DNA from 3 places in the Chryseobacterium sp. DZ-32 genome. Region 1 is predicted to be linked to each of the others. Evidence: riboswitches for the same ligand, from Rfam matches in the RefSeq annotation. Region 1 holds a riboswitch; each other region holds the start of a gene.
The links. A riboswitch is a leader RNA that binds a small molecule or an ion and turns the genes downstream of it on or off. The one in region 1 is predicted to bind cobalamin.
Positions count from the first base shown of each region.

Region 2: another riboswitch for cobalamin. It lies ahead of metE (5-methyltetrahydropteroyltriglutamate--homocysteine S-methyltransferase); the one in region 1 lies ahead of AC59HC_RS04520 (TonB-dependent receptor plug domain-containing protein).
Region 3: another riboswitch for cobalamin. It lies ahead of AC59HC_RS18945 (TonB-dependent receptor plug domain-containing protein); the one in region 1 lies ahead of AC59HC_RS04520 (TonB-dependent receptor plug domain-containing protein).

Region 1 covers NZ_JCAIOM010000003.1:172,209-178,998, forward strand. The annotation lists gene AC59HC_RS04505 (MbnP family protein) at 1-447, shown strand, start outside; gene AC59HC_RS04510 (cytochrome-c peroxidase) at 440-1,489, shown strand; gene AC59HC_RS04515 (transporter) at 1,502-2,449, shown strand; cobalamin riboswitch at 2,542-2,726, shown strand; gene AC59HC_RS04520 (TonB-dependent receptor plug domain-containing protein) at 2,836-4,869, shown strand; gene AC59HC_RS04525 (YncE family protein) at 4,866-5,999, shown strand; gene AC59HC_RS04530 (cell surface protein) at 6,013-6,790, shown strand, end outside.
Region 2 covers NZ_JCAIOM010000005.1:37,487-44,276, reverse strand. The annotation lists gene AC59HC_RS06850 (carbohydrate kinase family protein) at 1-292, opposite strand, end outside; gene AC59HC_RS06845 (LacI family DNA-binding transcriptional regulator) at 347-1,354, opposite strand; gene AC59HC_RS06840 (bacteriocin-like protein) at 1,722-1,868, opposite strand; gene AC59HC_RS06835 (bacteriocin-like protein) at 1,895-2,038, opposite strand; gene AC59HC_RS06830 (alpha/beta fold hydrolase) at 2,309-3,169, shown strand; gene AC59HC_RS06825 (VOC family protein) at 3,222-3,590, shown strand; gene AC59HC_RS06820 (hypothetical protein) at 3,691-4,233, shown strand; gene AC59HC_RS06815 (Lrp/AsnC family transcriptional regulator) at 4,317-4,778, opposite strand; cobalamin riboswitch at 4,974-5,159, shown strand; gene metE (5-methyltetrahydropteroyltriglutamate--homocysteine S-methyltransferase) at 5,333-6,790, shown strand, end outside.
Region 3 covers NZ_JCAIOM010000019.1:66,557-73,346, forward strand. The annotation lists gene pafA (alkaline phosphatase PafA) at 1-931, shown strand, start outside; gene AC59HC_RS18930 (tetratricopeptide repeat protein) at 987-2,117, opposite strand; gene AC59HC_RS18935 (helix-turn-helix domain-containing protein) at 2,114-3,721, opposite strand; gene AC59HC_RS18940 (T9SS type A sorting domain-containing protein) at 3,876-5,189, shown strand; cobalamin riboswitch at 5,327-5,504, shown strand; gene AC59HC_RS18945 (TonB-dependent receptor plug domain-containing protein) at 5,536-6,790, shown strand, end outside.

The DNA.
Region 1 (6,790 bases):
ATAAGATTTGGATTAGGCGTGAGTCAAAAAGCGTATTTGCTGGGACAGGACGGACAGGCTGAATTCTGGACAAAAGCCAAGCAGAAGGGAATGTCCTGGTCATGGGCTGCCGGTTATGTATTTGTAAAACTGGAAGGGAAATACGGTACAGATTCTCCTTCAAAAGAATTTATGAATCACACAGGAAATATGGGAAATACTGCAGCCAACAATACACCTGATCTGTATCGCGAAATTACACTGAATCTTCCGACAACAGCAAGGGTAACGACAAAAATTCGTCCTTCTGTCCATATTCTGGCAGATCTGAACCAATTTTTGAGCGGAGACAAGACACTTACACTTACCACAGCCAATGATATGCTGATGGGTTCAAACCAGCACCTGGTAGATGTTACCAATAATCTTACAAAAATGTTTAAAGTAGACCACGTTCATAATGATTAATTTTTTTGTTAAAACAATACTGGTTCTGCTTGTATTTGTATTGAGTTGCATTTCATGTTCTGATGAGGTGATTCAGCCATTGGAAAAAGATGAAGCCTACAATCTGGAGTTTCCTTCTTATTTTCCGGAAATGACTTTTGATACATCCATTAATCCGGTGACCAAAAATGGAGTGGAGCTAGGACGAAAATTATTCTATGAAGGCAGGCTTTCAAGAAATAATACCATTTCATGCGGTTTTTGCCATATTCAGGAAAATGCTTTTACCCATCATGGTCATACGGTGAGCCATGGGGTAGACGACAGAATCGGAATCAGGAATGCACCGCCCATCCAGAATATGGCTTTTTTGAAAAGATATATGTGGGACGGAGTGATTCACAATCTGAATGAGCAGCCCATCAGCCCGATTACTGATGTGAATGAAATGGACAGTTCCATACCGGAAGCCATTTCAAAAATAAAAGATGACCAGAAGTATAAAAAACTTTTCAGGGAAGCTTATGGAGACGAAACTATTACCGGAGAAAGAATTCTGAAAGCATTGTCGCAGTTTATGGCTTCCTTAATTTCTGCAGATTCAAAATATGACCGGTTCAGACAGGGAAAAGAGCAGCTGACTTCGGCAGAATCTCAGGGGATGGCATTATTCAATCAGAAATGTGCTTCCTGTCATAGCAGAGAATTATTTACTGATGAGAGTTTCAGAAATACGGGAATGTATTACAATACAGAATTCAAGGATGCCGGACGTTACAGAGTTACTCTTAACCAGGTCGACTGGATGAAATTCCGTGTTCCCAGTTTAAGAAATGTAGAATATACCGCACCTTATATGCATGACGGAAGATTTTACACGTTAGAGGCGGTACTTAATTTCTATTCTGATCAGGTAGAAGATAATGCCAATCTTGATCCTCAGCTAAAACAGAACGGCCACATAGGAATTGCTATGAACAGCCAGGAAAAACAATCGATCATTGCGTTCCTGAAAACATTATCGGATAAAAATTTTATATCCAATCCAAAATTTGCAGAATAATTTATAAAAGACATGAAGAAGATTATAGTGATAGTAAGTTTGATCCTGTTTAGTCAGTATCAGGCAAAGATCATCAGAGACAGTGCTTATATTGCTCCGGAAACTTTCAGCAGATTCAATTTTGATGATGACTGTGATGCTTGCGGCTGTGCAGCAGGAAACGGATCTTCCGGCTTTGAGTCATTGTTGAATCCACAGTTTGTCGGAATTAAGTATTTTGCGCAGCATTACAAAGCTAAAGAGAACTTGTTTGTAAAAGACCTTACCCAAGATCAGTATTTCAATACGCTGCAACTTTGGGGGAAAATTCCTCTGACTAAAAAGCTGAGTGTTTATGCGAGTCTGCCATTCCATTTTCATGAAAAGAAAACCATGCAGGGAGATATTAGAATCAATGGAATAGGAGATTTAAACCTGATGGGAATTTACCAGCTGATGAGCTCTAAAGATAATTTCCATCATCTGAGTGGAGGTTTGGGCGTGAAAATTCCACTTGGCAAGTTTGATGAAAAAGGAGCATCCGGTGTCAACCCTAGCTTTCAGCTGGGAACCGGAAGCTGGGATTATCAGGCCGCTTTGAATTATAAGTTTCAGAAAAATAAAGTAGCCGTATTGGTCAATACAGACTATATGATCAAAACAGAGAATAAGAAAAATTACCGTTTTGGAAACCAATGGAACTATGCAGCAACGGGTTTTTATCAGGTTGCAGGAAATGAAAAATCTATATTCTCTGTAAAAACTGGAGTTCAGGGAGAAGTCTACGCTCAGAACAAACAGTTTGATGAGGCACTGCCGAATACTGCTGGTAGCGCTTTGTACGGAAAACTGGGATTTGAAGCCTCTTATAAAAAGCTGAGCCTGGGAAGTGAAGTCATGCTTCCCATGTACACACGCCTGGCGGGAGGAGATATTGAAGCTCAATCAAGATTCAGTATTTTTCTGAATATTGGAATTTAAAAAGAAACCCTTGTTGAAATCATGTTAAAGCTCCTTCGGGAGCTTTAATTGTTTATAAATCATTATTTTAGTTGGGGATTAGGAATAATTATTTATCTTTGCCGGAATTTGGTGAGCCGTAAAAAGCTCTTAAAAGGGAATCCGGTGAAAATCCGGGACAGACCCGCTGCTGTAAGCTCCGCACCAAAGTTTTTGAAGAATATATCCACTGTTTTTTAATGGGAAGGATTTCAAAAATGGAGTAAGTCAGAAGACCTGCCAGACAATAATCGTTTGACGCTTTCGTGGAATAAAGCTTAGGACATCAATGATTCTGTGCAGTGACAGCTGTGCTTTGTCGTTGTATTCTTATACCCATTAGCGTCTTCATTACCCTAAATGAGCTAATGGCGGCAAAACTAACTACTTCTGCAATTCATAAAGCTGTTTTCACAATATTAGTGTTAACATCTCAACTTGTGTTTTCCCAAACTAAGAAAAAAGACAGTCTTCAGGAAGAGACCATTAAAGGAATCAATCTTTATAAAAAGAATTTTAAAGAAATCCTTCCGGCACAAACGCTGCAGGGAGAACAGCTGGAAAGACTGAACAGTCATTCCGTTGCAGATGCACTGCGGTATTTTTCAGGCGTTCAGATTAAAGACTACGGCGGATTGGGTGGTTTGAAAACCATTAATATCCGAAGTATGGGAAGCCAGCATGTAGGGGTTTTTTATGATGGAATTCAATTAGGAAATGCTCAAAACGGACTGGTAGATCTGGGAAGGTACTCTTTGGATGATCTGGAAGAAATATCGTTGTATAACGGACAGAAAAGTGAAATTTTTCAGCCAGCAAAGGACTTTGGCTCTTCGGGGTCTATCTATTTACAGCCTAAAACACCCGTATTTAAAGGAAATAGAAAAACCAATTTGGTGATAAGAGCAAAAAGTGCATCTATTGATCTCTTTAATCCTTCATTCCGGTTGGAACAGAAGATTTCAGACAAGGTTTCTGCCAGCTTCAGTGGCGAATTTATGCAGAGTGACGGAATTTACAGATTTCGGTATGCGAAGAAATACCCTGATGGGCAACAGGCCTATGATACCATTGCAAAAAGACAGGACTCAGATATCAAAGCAAAACGTTTTGAAACTTCTCTCAACGGAACTTTAAATAACGGAAGCTGGAATATCCGTGGCTACGGTTATATTTCAAACCGCGGAATGCCGGCACCCATTGTTAACGGGCGCTTTGAAGGAAGAGGAGCGAGACTTTCCGATGAGAATTATTTTGTACAGGCTAATCTGAGAAAAAAACTGTTCCCGAAATTTGAAACACAGCTTAAGGCAAAATTTGCCTACGATTATACCCATTTCATGGACACAGTTCGTTCGCAGTCTATTATTTATACCGATAACACCTATATCCAAAGGGAACTTTATCTTTCCTCTTCCAATATTTACTCAATCACTCCCAATTGGGATGTCAGCCTGAGTGGAGATTTTCAGTATAATAACCTGGATGCCAATCTGGATAATTTTTCTTATCCTACCCGCTACACTACATTGGTAGCATTGGCAACAACCTATCAGTGGAACAGATTCAAAATTATGGGAAGCCTTTTAGGAACCTTTACTTTTGAAGAAGTAAGAAAAAATAAAAGACCGGGAGATGCCAGAGAGTGGACACCTGCGGTGTTTATGAGCTATCAGCCGGAAAAAATTCCGGAGCTTACTCTAAGGGCTTTCTATAAAAGAATTTTCAGACTTCCAACCTTCAATGATTTGTATTATACCAATATCGGAAATACCTACCTGAAACCGGAATTCACCAATCAATATGATGTAGGATTTACTTATCAGAAGAATTATAACAACCGTTTCTTTAAAACATTTTATGCTAAAGTAGACGGTTACTACAATAAAGTACAGGATAAAATTGTGGCAGCTCCGAACGGAAGCATGTTCCGCTGGCTGATGATGAACCTGGGATTGGTTGAAATCATTGGTGCAGATGTGAATGTACAGACTGAAATGCAGCTTGGAAAAGTAACCCTCCGACCTTTGCTTTCCTACACCTATCAAAGCGCGAGAGATATAAGTGATCCGGAAGACACGTTTTATCGCAATCAGATTCCTTATACCCCATGGCATAGTGGATCTTTCAGTCTTATGGCAGATTATAAAGACTGGAGTTTCAATTACAGTGCAATGTACGTAGGAGAAAGATATGACGTGAATCAGGATAACATTCAATACAATTATGTGCAGCCCTGGTATACGCACGATTTGTCTGTTCAGAAAAAATTCAACTGGGCGAATCATCAGTTTAAAATAAGCCTTGAGATGAATAATATTTTCAATCAATACTATGATGTTGTCCTCAATTATCCGATGCCCGGAAGAAACTTTAAACTTATTCTAAACTTCACCCTATGAGAAAACTAAACTTTTATTTTTTATTTCTTGTGTTAGCTTTTCTTACTTCATGCCGTACAGATGAAATTATTGTCCGTCAGGAAGTAGTAGAAGGGCTTCCTTCAGAAAATACAGCAATAAAAGGCTTCTATATGCTTAATGAAGGGAATATGGGGAGTAATAAATGTACCCTTGATTTTTTTGATTACACCAAGGGAACTTATTTTAGAAATATTTATGCTGAAATCAATCCCAATGTGGTAAAAGAGCTGGGAGATGTAGGAAATGATATCAAAGTGTACGGAAGCAAACTTTATATCGTAGTCAATGTTTCCAATAAAATTGAAGTGCTGGATGCCAAAACGGCCAAACGTATTACTTCTATTCCATTACAAAACTGCCGGTACCTTGCTTTCAAAAACGGAAAAGCTTATGCCAGCAGCTACGCCGGACCCGTAGCGATTAACCCGAAAGCACCAAAAGGGAAAGTAGTGGAAATTGATACCACTTCTCTTTCCATCCAGCGTGAGGTAGTGGTAGGATATCAGCCCGAAGAAATGGAAATTGTGGGAAATACCTTATTTGTTGCCAATTCCGGAGGATATAAGGCTCCCGATTATGACAATACTGTTTCGGTAATTGATCTGAATACTTTTACCGAACTCAAAAAAATAAATGTTGCCATCAATCTTCATCACATTAAAAAAGATAATTACGGTGATCTCTATGTAACCTCAAGAGGAGATTATTATAATGTTCCTTCCAGTCTTTATCTCATAGATGCAGCCACGGGAACAGTCAAGAAAGATTTTCATCTCTCCGTGAGTGAAATGACAATCGTAAATGATAAACTCTATTTCTATGGAAATGAATTCAATTACAATACCCACAGCTATAAAAAGACATTTGGAATCATTGATGTAAAAACAGAACAGATCATCGCCAACAGAATTTTTGACAAAGAATATGAAGATGCCATTAAAACCCCTTACGGCATTGCCGTAAACCCAATCACAGAAGATATCTACATGACAGATGCCAGAAATTATGTATCCATGGGATTTGTGTATTGCTTTGATAAAAACGGACACTTTAAATGGAAAACGGAAGGCGGAAATATCCCTGCCCACTTCGCTTTTTTATACAAATAACCAACCTTAAGACATGAACAGAAATACCTTTACTTATTTAAAAACCGGGCTTTTATCCTTTTTCCTTTTAGGAGCAATTGCCTGTAAACATGATGATGAAGACGAATTTACCTTTAACGGCCTTGATGATTCCTATACCATTGAGCGTTTAAAGGTTTTGAGTATTCCTACCAATGCATCAGGATCGGTTACTTGGATTATCAACGATTCTATTATTTCCCAAAACTCAGAACTTGAATTTATCAGTGTGAATGCAGATGCTTATCCTCTGACTTTAAAGATCAGGAATAAAGGAAACGAGCAGGTTTTTCATTCTAAAATAATTGTAACCAAAGAAAAAACACCTTATAGCAGATACATTTCCAAAGTACTGGAGTTCCGCCCTGCCGTAGGACAGTTTATGAATGAAATCCCGGAATATTTACCAGGGAATACTGCCGCGAATATGCTTCAGAAAGCCAATGAATCTTTGGTGGGAGGTAATTCAACCATGATCAGTCTGGGAGGATATGGAGGATATGTAGTGTTCGGTTTTGATCATACCATTCCGAATTTAAATGGACGTGATTTTAAAATACTCGGAAATGCATTCTTTGGAAATGATGCTGCGGATCAACGTTCAGGATCTTGCGAACCGGGAATTATTATGGTTGCCTACGACAGAAATAAAAATGGAAAGCCGGATAATGATGAATGGTACGAAATTGCAGGCAGTGAATATTTTAAAAATGCTACCGTAAAAGATTACAGCATAACTTATTTTAAGCCTGACGAAAATAAAACACCTGTAG
Region 2 (6,790 bases), on a different contig from region 1:
TGTCATATACAGCTTCTCCATGCTCATCAAAATCAGCAATTACAGTTCCTGTAGCCTTTTCCTGGTCTACCTGAATGAAATCTGTTGTTATTCCCCAATCCTGAATTTGGTTAAGAAGACGGTGCCCTAATTCATCATTTCCTATACGGCTTAGCATTTTGGTGCCGATTCCCATTTTAAAAAGGTTGTAGGCAACATTAAATGGTGCACCACCAGCTCTGGATCCGGAAGGGAAGATGTCCCACAGAACTTCTCCGAAACATACCACGTGATTTAATTTATTTTTTATCATAATAGATTAAACGTTTAAGTTGTTATTTAAAAAAAATGATTGTTATAGATTTGATTATTTTAAAGATGCTTTGGCAATCAGTTTGGCGGATAATGTTATTCTTTTACCTGTTGCTGCGTAATGGTTAATTTGTCCGTCCAGAAGCTTGATAGCCTCTTCAGCCATTTCTTCAATGGGCTGCTGGATGTAGGTAATCTCCGTAGGGAAGAGGTCATAGGCATCCGTTTCATCAAATGCCAATACTGAGACCTGTTCCGGAACTTTTATATTGTTTTTAACGAGATAGGAAAGCCCTGCTACCGCAAGTTTATTACTGGAAAAATATAACGCAGTATTTTCTGGAGTTTTCCCCAACGTACTTTCAAGCTTAGAATGTACCTCCTGTACAATATTTTCCAATCCTACCAGAAGATATTGAATTTCAACTGTTTTGCTGGAAGAACTTACCGCTTTCTCAAAACCATGCTGGCGGTCCAGAAGATGTGGAAGATCAGTTTCATAGCCAACGTAGATCATTTTGTCAAAGTTCTTATTAAGAAGCAGGCTGGCTGTGTTTTCCGCAATCTCTTGATTATCAATGGTAATTCCGGGAACAGAAACCCCTTTAAGATATCTGTCAATCGTTACAACAGGATATTTAATATGAATAAGGTTTTCTAGTGTCTTTTCTGATCCTGCTACGGGGGCAACGATCATTCCGTCTACCTGCTGCTGTGAAAAGAGTTCGGTAAGTTTTTTAAATTTTTCTGCATTCTCATCAGAACTGCCGATGATCAGGGTATAACCCAACTTTAAAGCTTTATCTTCAAGATTTCTTGCCATATGGGAATAGAAGTCATTGGAGATATCCGCCACGATTAATCCAAGAAGCTTTGTTTTATTGGTTTTCAAACTTTTTGCAATCTTATTCGGAGTGTAGTTAATCGTTTCAGCAATTTCAAAAATTTTTTTCCGGGTCTCCTCACTGATACGCTGTCCTTCCTTTCTGTTAAGAACATAAGATACAGTGGCTACGGAAACTCCTGCCAGTTTAGCAATATCTTTTATGGAAGACCTTTTCATTTTATTTTTTTAGTGCACAAAAATATTTCAGAAAATAGTAAAAAAACAATAGCTGTTTTTTTTGGTGGTTTCCGAAAAATATGTAATTTCGCACTTTTTTTAAAAATAACCAACATCTTCATTATCAGCGTTTTACTTTATTGTTGTCTTTTTTCAATATGAATAAATTGTTAACTTATTGAATGTAGAGATTAAATTTAGGTTAAACGTTTATCCAATAAATTTAATTTTTAAATTTAAACAGCTGGAAACTAAGTTTTATATTTAATAATAAAGAAACATAATAATGAGAGTTTTTACTTTATACTATAAAATAAAACCCTGCAACTCATATGAATTGCAGGGCTTATTTTGAGAATACAGTCTTTTAACTTAAAATATCACATGGCGCTACACAGATCACCCATGGACATCTTTTGATTCCCGGAGGTGGGCAGCAGGCTTCAGAGCAGCTTGTCGCTCCGCCATTAATATTCCTCAACTGGTCTCTTGAAATTTTTTTTACATTTTTCATAGTCAAGTAATTGAATTACACTGAAATTAAGGCTGGTTTCCGCCACCGCATCCGTCGTAAGGCATACATTGCCACTTACCACCGATTAAACAAAGTTGACCACCTCTGCAGTCAATTCCTCCCTTAATTGTTTTCAATTCTTTTCTTTCGATTTTCTTTAAATTTTTCATAATAAATTGTACGTTTAGTTCAATTCGAAATTAATAAAATTTTATCAACCATGATAGAATTATTGTAAAATTTTTATTTTTTAGTTGCTTAATTGTAGAATGATTAAAGTTTATTTTATGTAATGAAGTAAAATGTTTTTTGGGAATAAGTTTAAACCAATCCTTAAACTATTCCTCTCATTTCTATAAAATCTTGCCCTGTGACAAGTCCGTTTTCCGATCGGGTTGGTAACTTTGACTTAAAATTAATCCACCAAATCTGATAATATTATGAAAAGTCTATTCAAATTCTCTGCAGTATTGTTCTTTATTATTATCCTTGCCTCCTCTCTGGTATATGGACAAAAAATAAAACCTTCTGAAAGTGGTTATGCACCTGTTAATGGCATCAAAGTTTATTATGAAGTCTATGGCAAAGGAAAGCCTCTTGTACTGTTACATGGCGCTTTCATGACGATTGATTTGAACTGGGGTGAATTGATCCCGGAATTGTCCAAAAACAGAAAAGTAATAGCTCTTGAATTACAGGGACATGGTCACACGCCTTTTTCAGAAAGGAAATTATCACATGCTACTTTAGCCAGTGATGTTACAAAGGTAATGGACTATCTGAAAATAGACAAGGCAGATGTGGCAGGGTACAGCTTTGGAGGTGAAGTGGCCTATAAACTGGCTATTCAAAGTCCGGAAAGACTGAACAAACTGGTTATCATTTCATCAACCTATAAAACTAACGGATGGCTGCCCGAAGTAAATAAAGCTCTTGAAGGAATGAAACCTGAACTCTTTACAAACAGCCCTATGCATACTGCTTATAATGCTGTAGCACCTGATAAAACAAAATGGAAACCATTTCTGGAGCAGATGATGGCTTCTGCCGGACAGCCTTTTGACCTGGGTGATGATAATATCTCTAAAATTCCGGTGCCTGTCTTAATCATAGCTGGTGATAATGACGGATTGGATAAAACAGAACTTTCAAAAACCTATAAATTATTGGGAGGTGATGTTTTTGCAGATATGGGCGAATTACCAAAGTCCCAGCTGGCTATCGCTCCCGGACAAACCCATGTAAGCCTGATGATGCAGACGGCAATGATTGTGAATTATCTGAATGTTTTTTTGAAATAATAGAATGCCATCAAAGAATTGAAATCTGTTTATAAAGTTCAAAATCTATACTATGAATACAAAATTTGAGGCAGGAATTAATATTGCTATCAAAATTCCCAAAAATAAATACGAAAAAACGGTTGCTTTTTACAGGGATATTTTAAAATTGAATGTTGAGGAAAAGCCGATAAAAAATCCCACTGTTTCCAGAACCCACGAGGTGAAATTCGGGAATAATATCATATGGCTGGATTGTGTTGACAACTATACCCATTCTGAAACATGGCTCCAGCTTACCGTTCCCGATGTAGAAGCTGCTACACAATATCTGCTGTCAAACGGTGTGGAAACCTGTGACGAAATAGAAGAGCTTCCTGAAAATATGCACTGGATTACCGATCCTGCCGGTACCGTGTTCAATTTACAGGAAAGAAAATAGCCAAAAACAGAAGTGCGATGTAAAAAATTGCTTAAAATAGAGCTTTGCCCAAAATTTTAATATCTTTAGCCATCAAATCATTACAATTTAAAATATTTTTATGCAGACGAGACCATTCCATTTCATTGTCACCATCTTTTTTCTGGTATTAAGTGCAACTGCATTTTCACAGAAAACAGCCGTGTTGGGTTCTTTACTGGACAAAAACTCAGAATTCATATTCCCACAGACTCCGGATAAAATTTCAAAAGCGTTGAACGTAAAAACTGTTTTTTATGAAGATGCCAACGAAGAAAAATATGCAAAATGGCCTATGAAAACAGGACTGGAGCTTTATTGCAGCCTGGGAAAAGACAATAGTATCAATGAGATGTTTTTTGTGACTTCAGACAATAAATCTGTCATTGTGGAAGGGCTTCCTTTTGGTCTTGTTCTGAATAAAAGTACATTACAGGACAGTAAAACGAAGTTCGGTAAGTACAATGCCAAAATACAAAAATCGGGAGCAGACAGTGAATTCCCCGGAGGGTCCAAACTGGTTTTTAAAAAAGGGAAACATTATACAACATTGCTTTTCGACAGTAAGAACCTGTTAAAATCAATAGGTTTAACAACAGAACTAATGGATCCCGCAGCTAATTGAGTACTGAAAAAATTATATAATATAGTATCCGTCATTATTGACGGATTTTTTTATCCTCAGACGGCGTTGACTTTAAAATAAATCTATATCGTCAGTCCATGGTTGTTTTTTACCTCAGCCATCACAAAAGTACTGTGCGTGCTGCCGATAGAATCTACGGATCCCAGCTTGTTAAATACAAAATCCTGATAATGCTTCATATCCCGCACCTGCACTTTCAGAAGGAAATCAAAATCTCCGGAAATATTGTAACATTCCGCAACTTCTTCAATTTCTAAAATTTCTTTTACAAAATCATACCCCACAGACCGGTCATGAATTTTAAGTTTGATCTGGCAAAACACCGTAAATCCACGGTTCAATTTTTCAGCATCAAGAACTGCCGCATATCTTTTAACAAAACCTTCCTGTTCAAGCCTTTTTACCCTTTCGAAAACCGGTGAAGTAGAAAGGTTCACTTCTTTAGCGAGCTCTTTAACGGTAAGTTTGGCGTTTTTCTGGAGGAGCCTGAGCAGCTGTACATCCTTATCATCGAGTTGTTCCACAGAATATTATTCTTTTAAATGATTAAAACAGTCAAATATAAAGAATTATATGCTTTTATTTTTACTTTATGAAGTTTAATTTGCTTAATTATTTGTTTTATATTGTGTTTTTATTCTGTATTACTAATTTTACACAAAATTAAAAACTTTTACTGACAACCTTTGTTAAAGGTAAAAGTACAGTTCTTTACAGATACTTCATCAAACAGGAAAGGTTTTACTTAAGGTAGATTAATAGGGAATCGTGTGCAAATCACGAGCTGTCGCGCAACTGTAAGTAACCCACCAAAAGTTTCTGTCCTTGCAGATCCACTGCCAAAAGCGGGAAGGATGACAGAAACTGTTACAAGTCAGGAGACCTGCCTTTACTGAATTGACAATGCTTTCGCGGGCTGAAGCTTTGGGTCATACAGATGATATATCAGATTTTGTATTTTCTTATGAAGGGAAATACATTGTCTGCTATGTCACTATTTTCCTGAAACTTTTTCTGCAAAACATAACGAAGCATTTTAAAGAACTTCCCAATAAGTTTAATTAAAAAGTTTAAAAAAATGCAAACTCACATTCTTGGCTATCCGCGTATCGGTAGCAAAAGAGAACTCAAAAAAGCCTGCGAGCAGTACTGGTCAGGTAAAATCCTTTTGGAAGAACTTCTGAACACCGGAAGAACTCTCTGCAGTCAAAACTGGAATATCCAGAAAGAAGCAGGAATAGATCTTATCCCATGTAATGATTTTTCATATTATGATCAGGTATTGGATATGAGCCTTGTAGTAGGTGCCATTCCAACACGGTACCATGAAGTGGTGCTTAAAAAAAACAATACTGAGCTGGATCTTTACTTTGCCATGGCGAGAGGCTATCAGAAAGATGGATTGGATATCACTGCCATGGAAATGACCAAATGGTTCGATACCAACTATCATTACATCGTTCCGGAATTTTATAAAAATCAACAGTTTAAGCTGAGCTCAGATAAAATTTTCAATGAATTTGCAGGAGCAAAACAAGCTGGAATCAATGCGAAACCGGTTATTATCGGACTGGTTTCTTATCTGTTATTAGGAAAAGAAAAAGAAGAAGGATTTGATAAACTGGATCTGGCCGGAAATCTTCTTCCTGTTTATACAGAGATTTTAACCAAACTTCAGGAGCAGGGTGCAGAATGGATCCAGTTTGATGAACCTTTTCTGGCATTGGATTTAACAGAGAAAGCCAAAGAAACTTACCGTTATGTGTATGCCGAAATCAGAAAACGTTTCCCGAAACTGAAATTTATTGTGGCTTCCTATTTTGACGGATTAAAAGACAATACTTCACTTGCCGTTTCACTTCCTGTCAATACATTGCATGTTGATCTGGTTAGAAATCCTGAGCAGCTGGATGATATTCTGAATGTTATTCCGGACAGTCTAAACCTTTCATTAGGACTGGTTGACGGTAGAAATATCTGGAAAAATGATTATGAAAAATCCTTGTCTTTCATCAGAAAAGCTGTTGAAAAATTAGGATCTGAAAGGATTTTCATTGCACCATCATGCTCATTGCTTCACTCACCTTGCGACCTGGATTTTGAAACCAATCTTAACCCGGAAATTAAGAACTGGCTGGCTTTTGCCAAACAAAAAGTGGCAGAAGTTGTAATGCTTAAAGAGCTGGCTTCCGGAACGGAAAATGAACAGATTTTTGAAGCATTTGAAGAAAATAAAAAAGCAATTGAGAGTAGAAGAACTTCTTCTCTTATCCATAATAATGAAGTGAAGCAAAGAGCCAATGCTGTTACTGAAAAAGATGCTCAGAGAATAAACACCTTCAAAATCCGTAAAAAAGAGCAACAGGAAGTATTGCAGCTTCCTTTGTTCCCCACCACTACGATCGGATCATTCCCGCAAACCACAGAAGTAAGAAGCTGGAGAGCAAAATTTAAAAAAGGAGAACTGACAGCAGAAAAGTATGATACCTTACTGAAAGAGGAAACGCAGAGAACAATCCGCTGGCAGGAAGACATC
Region 3 (6,790 bases), on a different contig from region 1:
GGAAGGCTTGTTGGGAAGTGCAAAAACACCTACTTTCCCTTACAGTAATTTAGCAAAAGATTACCAGACTAAAAAAGACAATATCCGTTATACACCTTTTGGAAATACATTGACTTTAAAACTGGCAGAAGCTTCTGTAGAAGGTGAAAAGCTGGGTGGAGATAATATTACAGACTTCTTAGCGATTAATCTGGCATCTACGGATTATGCAGGACATAAATTCGGGCCGAATTCTATTGAAGTAGAAGATGTATATATCAGATTAGATCAGGATTTAGCTGAGTTTTTCAAGTATCTTGATTCAAAAGTAGGAAAAGGCGAGTACACGGTTTTCCTTTCTGCTGACCACGGTGGAGCACACTCTGTAGGATTCCTTAAAGAACATAAAATCCCTACAGGTTTCTTTGGAGAAGATGCGGAAAAGAATCTGAACCAGAAACTGAAAGAAAAATTCGGAACCGATAAACTGGTCAACGCCATTGATAACTATCAGGTTTATTTCGACAGAAAAGTATTGGCAGACAACAAGCTTGAATTGGATGATGTTAGAAATTTCGCTGTAAAAGAAATTGAGAAAGATCCTACTGTTTTATATGCTGTTTCTGTAGACAAAGTTCAGGAGTCAAGCATTCCGGAGCCAATCAAACAAAGAATTATTAACGGGATCAACAGACAGAGAAGCGGAGATATCCAGTTAATTTCTCACGATTCTATGCTTCCGCCATATTCTAAAACAGGAACTACGCACAGCGTATGGAATTCTTACGATTCTCATATTCCATTGATCTTTATGGGTTGGGGAGTGAAGCAGGGAGAAAGCAATAAAGAATATCACATGACGGATATTGCACCTACGGTATCTTCTTTATTGAAAATTCAATTCCCGAGTGGAAATGTAGGAAACCCAATTACCGAGGTTATTGGTAAGTAAATTGAAAATTATAAAAAAACATTCCCAACCGGGAATGTTTTTTGTTTTTTACAGCTTATGATGTTCGTATCATTTGCTGTATCTCATGATGAAACTTCTTATTTTGCTTTCTGATTTTTATAATAAGATATAACAGTAGAATTATAAGAATACCTCCCAGGAAAACAGAACCTATTTTAATATAACGATCATCAGATTTTAGTTTCTCACTTTTTAAAACGGTTTCCCTGTTATGATTGTCGATCACCTGATTAATAGACTTCAGTTCATTCTGCTTTCTTTGAAATCGCATTTCCAGGTATTTTTTATTATACTGCTGATAAAGATCCTGTTGTCCTAAAGCAAGATAATTTTCTGCCAATTCCTTGTAAAGCCCTTCATTCAGGATGATATCTCCGGTATTTTTACAAAGTTCCCCGGCTTTTAGTAAGAGATCTATTGCGGCTTGATTTTCATGCTTTTGTTTGTGTATTTCAGCAATTCCTTTCAAAGCAAATGCTTCCAGACTTTTACCATAATTCTTCCGGGCATAGCTGACAGACTGTAAAAATGACTCTTGTGCTTTGTCAATCTCATTAAGGTTCAGATAACAGTATCCAATATTGTAGTATACCACACTCATATTGGAGTAAGTGGTTTTCTTTACAGGAACCTTTTCATAATTCTGTATGGAAATCAGGAACTTTTCCAAAGCAATTTCTGAATTAGACTGGCTTTTGTAAACCATTCCTCTTATCGCATAGCTTGCTGCAGTCTCACTATATTTTTCAGGATTTTTTTCAGGAATTTTTGCAATATACTGTTCAGCCTCATTCAGTGTTTCAAGACATTTGTTAAAAAGTTCCATTTGCTGATACTGGATAGCGACTGAAATGAGAACCCCGGCTTGGCTTCTGGGGTCATTGGTTTTTTGTAGAAGTTCTTTTGCTTTTAAAATATATTGTAAAGATTCCTCAAAATTTCTTTTAGCAATATTGGCTGTTGAAAGCAGCATATAGAGATCAATGGAGGTTTTTATATCATGAGATTTTTTTAATAATTGTTCCCCGATTTTGATGGTGTTATCGGGGTTGTCATAAATTTCAAGTTTTGCTTTTTTTATTAAGACACTATCGGGTGTCTTTTGGCCTTTCACACAATGACAAAAAACAGCCAGCAGCAGTACTATTTTTAAAATTGATTTCATAAGACTTTTGTTTTACTGATTTCCTGAATATAGGTGTTGGGAGACATGCCGGTAACAGATTTGAAAACAGTTGTAAAAGCACTGTGTGAAGAAAACCCGGAATATTCTGCAAGATAGCTTACTTTATAATTAAGAAAAGTAGAATCAGTTCTTAATAGCTGTACAATATGATTGATTCTAAGTTTATTAATGTATCCATTGAAGTTTTTTTCCTTACTGTTAATAATTTCGGAAAGGTACTTTGTATTGATTTCCATTTGAGAAGAAAGCAGCGACAGAGACATGTTTTTATTGAGAAACCTATCGGATTTTTCAAATTCTTCTAGCTTTTGGAGAATTTCATCTTCTTTTTCCTTCGATATTTTTGGCGTCCCGTTATCTTTTATTGTATTTGTTTTGTTTGAAATAGCCGGCTGAGTCTTTTGGCTGGTCTGCTTTTCAAAGAAATCAAACTGTTTTTTTAAATCTTTATTTTTACCTCTAATGACTAAAAAATAGGCAAGCAAGCCCAGGATTATCAAAGATAAAATGAAGATTAAAACCGAGGAAGATCTTAAAAGCATATACCTCTGAAATTCAATGTTTTTATTCTGATTGGTTTCCACAAGCTTCACCAGATATCGTATCCCTTCTTTTGAACCGGAATCTGTTTTTGTTTTTAAATCAGTGTAAAGTTTATTGTACTGATGATATTTTGCATCATTATGTACCGCGTAATAATTACGGGACAGTGATTCGTAAATTTTAATTTTTAAATTATTAAACGGAAGATTCTCGATCAATCGAAGACCTGCCTCCAATTTTTGAATAGAGGTTGCATAATCCTGCTTCAGAAAATAGTATTGGGACAGATTCTCATAAGCCAAACCTAAAAGAAACGGCTGGTTTTTCTGAGATTCAAGATCAGCAATCACATTTTCTATAAGTATTTTATATTCTATTGATTTATTCTGCTTCAGCAGATAAGAAGAGCGAAAAATTCTGTTTTCTATTTTTAAAATTCTGTTCTCTTCATTATGATTCCCAAGGTATTGGTTGCTTTTATCAAGATTTTGTAAGGCTTCAGGATAGTTTCTGTTGATTCCTGAGTTTAATGCCTGAAGCTGATACAATTTTGCAGTGGTGATTCTTAAGGAACGATCATTACTTTTAGGAAGTTTCTGATCGGATAAAAGATTGGTAATAATTGTCTTTGACTGATTGTATAAACCCAGATTCTGATACTGATCAGCAAGATTATAACCACTGAAGACCTGCATAAAATATGAAAGGTTATTTTTCTGATCAATATCTTCTTTTTGAGCAAAAATATTGACAGACTGTACATAGTCTCCCTTCAGGGCAAAAGCTTGTGAAATAATATTTTGAAGTACAATTTTGTGCTCTCTATTTTGATCACTCACAAGAATTCCCTGGGTATAACTGATGCATTCGTCGGGATTCTGATACAATTTCAGAAATGCTTTATCTGCTAGCATATTGAAGTCGGGGGCGGACTGTCCTTTGGTAATAAGGAAGCAGAAAATAAACAGTAAGATTTGAAATAATTTTTGTCCTGATAAATTGTTTTTTGTGTTTTTTTGAATAATTCCGGTAAAATCCATATTCAAAATATTGTTTTATATCTATTTGGTTATTAGTATTTTAAAAATTAAACTCTTTTAAAATTCACGAATTATGAAAGTCAATTTCTTTTAATTGAGTGAATGTTGTATTAATATTGTTTTCACCAATTCAAAACGCTAAATATAATAAAATATGAAAAATTTTTACAGAATGTCAATGAAAATATTGATGGCTTATCTTTTCCTGAAATTTGGTTTTGCAGAAGCGCAGCTTACTGTAATCGGCTTGGGAAATTATAATGTAGGCGCAGTATCGGATAATGGAGTAGTAAGCTTGCACACCAGTGCAGGAAGTATATATAAATGGAATGCTGCAGGAGGACTCGTACAGATAGGTTCTATAACAAACGGATATCCGGCTGCAGGCAGAACCATTGTTTCGAATGACGGAACCAAAATATCGTCGTCGGTTACCAATGCCGCAACAGGATTCAATGAAATATCTACTTATGATGTCGCTACGGCCACATGGGTAAACAGAGGCGGGCTTGTACCTACAGGATGGGATGGCAGCGTAAGCTCTACCTGGGGAATGTCGACTGATGGAAATACTATTGTTGGTCTTGGTTTTCTCACCGCAGCGAATGCGCATGCTGTGAAATGGGACGAAGTAAACGGCGTGGTAGATCTGGGAAGTATAGTTCCCGGACGCAGCTCCAGAGCAAACGCAATCAATGCAGCAGGAACAGTGATTGTAGGCTGGCAGGATGAATCAACTGGAACAAGAAGCGGAGCAAAATGGCAGGATGGAGTGGAAAGTTTTATTACAGATAATAATGGGAATCATGTAGGAGAAGCAGGAGGAATTTCTGCTGACGGAAATACAATAATAGGTTCGGCAAATCCTAATCCTTATGTATGGAATGCTGTGAGCGGACTTACTTATATAACGCATCCTAATGCTTCTTTCAGCTTCAAAGGAGGTGCCACCGGGATTTCTGCTGATGGGAAAAAAGTGATCGGGTATTACAGAGCATTTGGGGCTCCTCCCATGTCAGGAGAAGGCTTTATCTGGACCTCTGCCGCCGGGAGAATTAACCTGAATGATTATGCGGCATCTTTAGGAATTGCCACTAATGGAGTAACAATGGGACTTCCTCTTGCAATTTCACAGGACGGAAAGAAAATTGCCGGGTCAGGGACGAATGCTTCAGGGCAGATGATTGCTTTTTACCTGGATACTTCTGAATTTTTATCGGTGAGTGATGCTGTGAAAGAGAAAAACAATATAGGTATCTATCCTAATCCAGTGGCTGACATCCTGTATTTTAAAGGAAAAGGAAAAATAGAGAAAGCAGAAATTTATAATATGGTTGGACAAAAGGTAAAATCATTGGATACTGTAGAAGGACAGATTGATGTTTCATCCCTGTCAAAAGGAGATTATATTTTACAATATTCAGTAAAAGGAGTACAACAGGAGCCTTATAAATTTATTAAAAAGTAACATATATAAATAGTAAAGTAGTGGGATGAATGGCTGTTTTCAATATTGAAAGCGGCCGTTCTTTTTTGTGTATATAACAAAAGGATAGCATATTTTGTATAGAAAAGTCTGGTTTTTGGCAAATACATATAAAAAACTATCTTTGCAAAAATTTTGGTTTCCAGTATTTTGGAATGAAAAGGGAATCGGGTGTAACTCCCGGACTGTCCCCGCAACTGTAAATCGCAACACAAGTTTCTGCAAAACGCCACTGTGTAAAAACGGGAAGGAGCAGAATGCGAAAGTCAGGAGACCTGCCAGGATTATAATTAAAAACATATTGCTTTCGGAGGAAAAGTAAAAAAGTATGGATATAAAAAGATCTTTAGTACTGCTTTTTTCATCTTATGGGTGTTTTCTTTTTGGACAAGAGAAAACTATTGACACTATTTATGTCTTCGACAACCAGATGAACAGGGTGAAACTTTTTCATCCCGTAAAAACAATTACAACAGAAGATGCTGAAAAAAACTCCGGTAATCTTTCGGAGCTTCTGAGGTTTCAATCGCAGGTTTTCATTAAAGAAAATGGCCGTGGTGCTGTTTCTTCGCCTTCTTTCAGAGGAACAACTGCCCAGCAGACTGCATTCGTATGGAACGGAATTAATATCAATTCTAATTTTTTAGGCCAGGGAGATATCAATAATATTGCTTTGTTCGGCTATGATCAGATCGGTATCAAAGCGGGTGGAGGAAGTGTAGTGTACGGAAGTGGTGCCATCGGGGGAAGTATTCACCTGAATAATACTCTTGATTTTAATAAAGGCTTCCATGGTTCTTTATTCTCTGAAGTGGCTTCCTTTAATACCTATAATAACTTTGTAAAAGGTTCTTACAGCAATGATAAGTTCAGTTTTAAAGCCTCCGGAAATTATTCTGTAAGTGAAAATGATTATAAGGTAAGCGATCTGAATTACATCAACAGAAACGGGAATTATTACAATACGACGTTCAATGTAGGAGCATCCTATAAAATTACAAACGATCATAAGGTTTCGTGGCAAAGCCAGTTTTTTGATTCTTCACAGCATTATCCTGTATATGAGGAAACGGGAACAAAAACAAAATATACAACTCAAAGTGTAAGAAGTCTTCTTTCTTGGGACTGGAACAAAGCGAAGTTCAGTAATTCCCTTAAAGCAGCCTATACGGAAGAGAATTTTCAGTATTTCGGTTCGTTAAACCAACCTAAATCCAGTGGAGGAACCGGGAAAAATTATATCTTTAAAAATGATTTTAATTATTTCCTGAATTCAAAATGGAATTTTAATATCATCGGAGAATTTCAGATTAATAAAGGAGAAGGGTACGAGAGCGGAATATCCAATGTCAGCAGGAATATAGGTTCTGTTTCAGGATTATTGCGGTATTTTGCAACAAAAGATCTGCGTTTTGAAGGAGGATTCAAAAAAGATTTTGTAGAAGATGTAAAGTCTCCTTTTATGTATTCATTCTCCGGAAAATGGAACGCCGCAAAATGGTATGATCTGAGTATTAACGTATCCAAAAACTTCAGATATCCTTCATTTAATGATATTTATTATGAACCGGGAGGAAATAAAG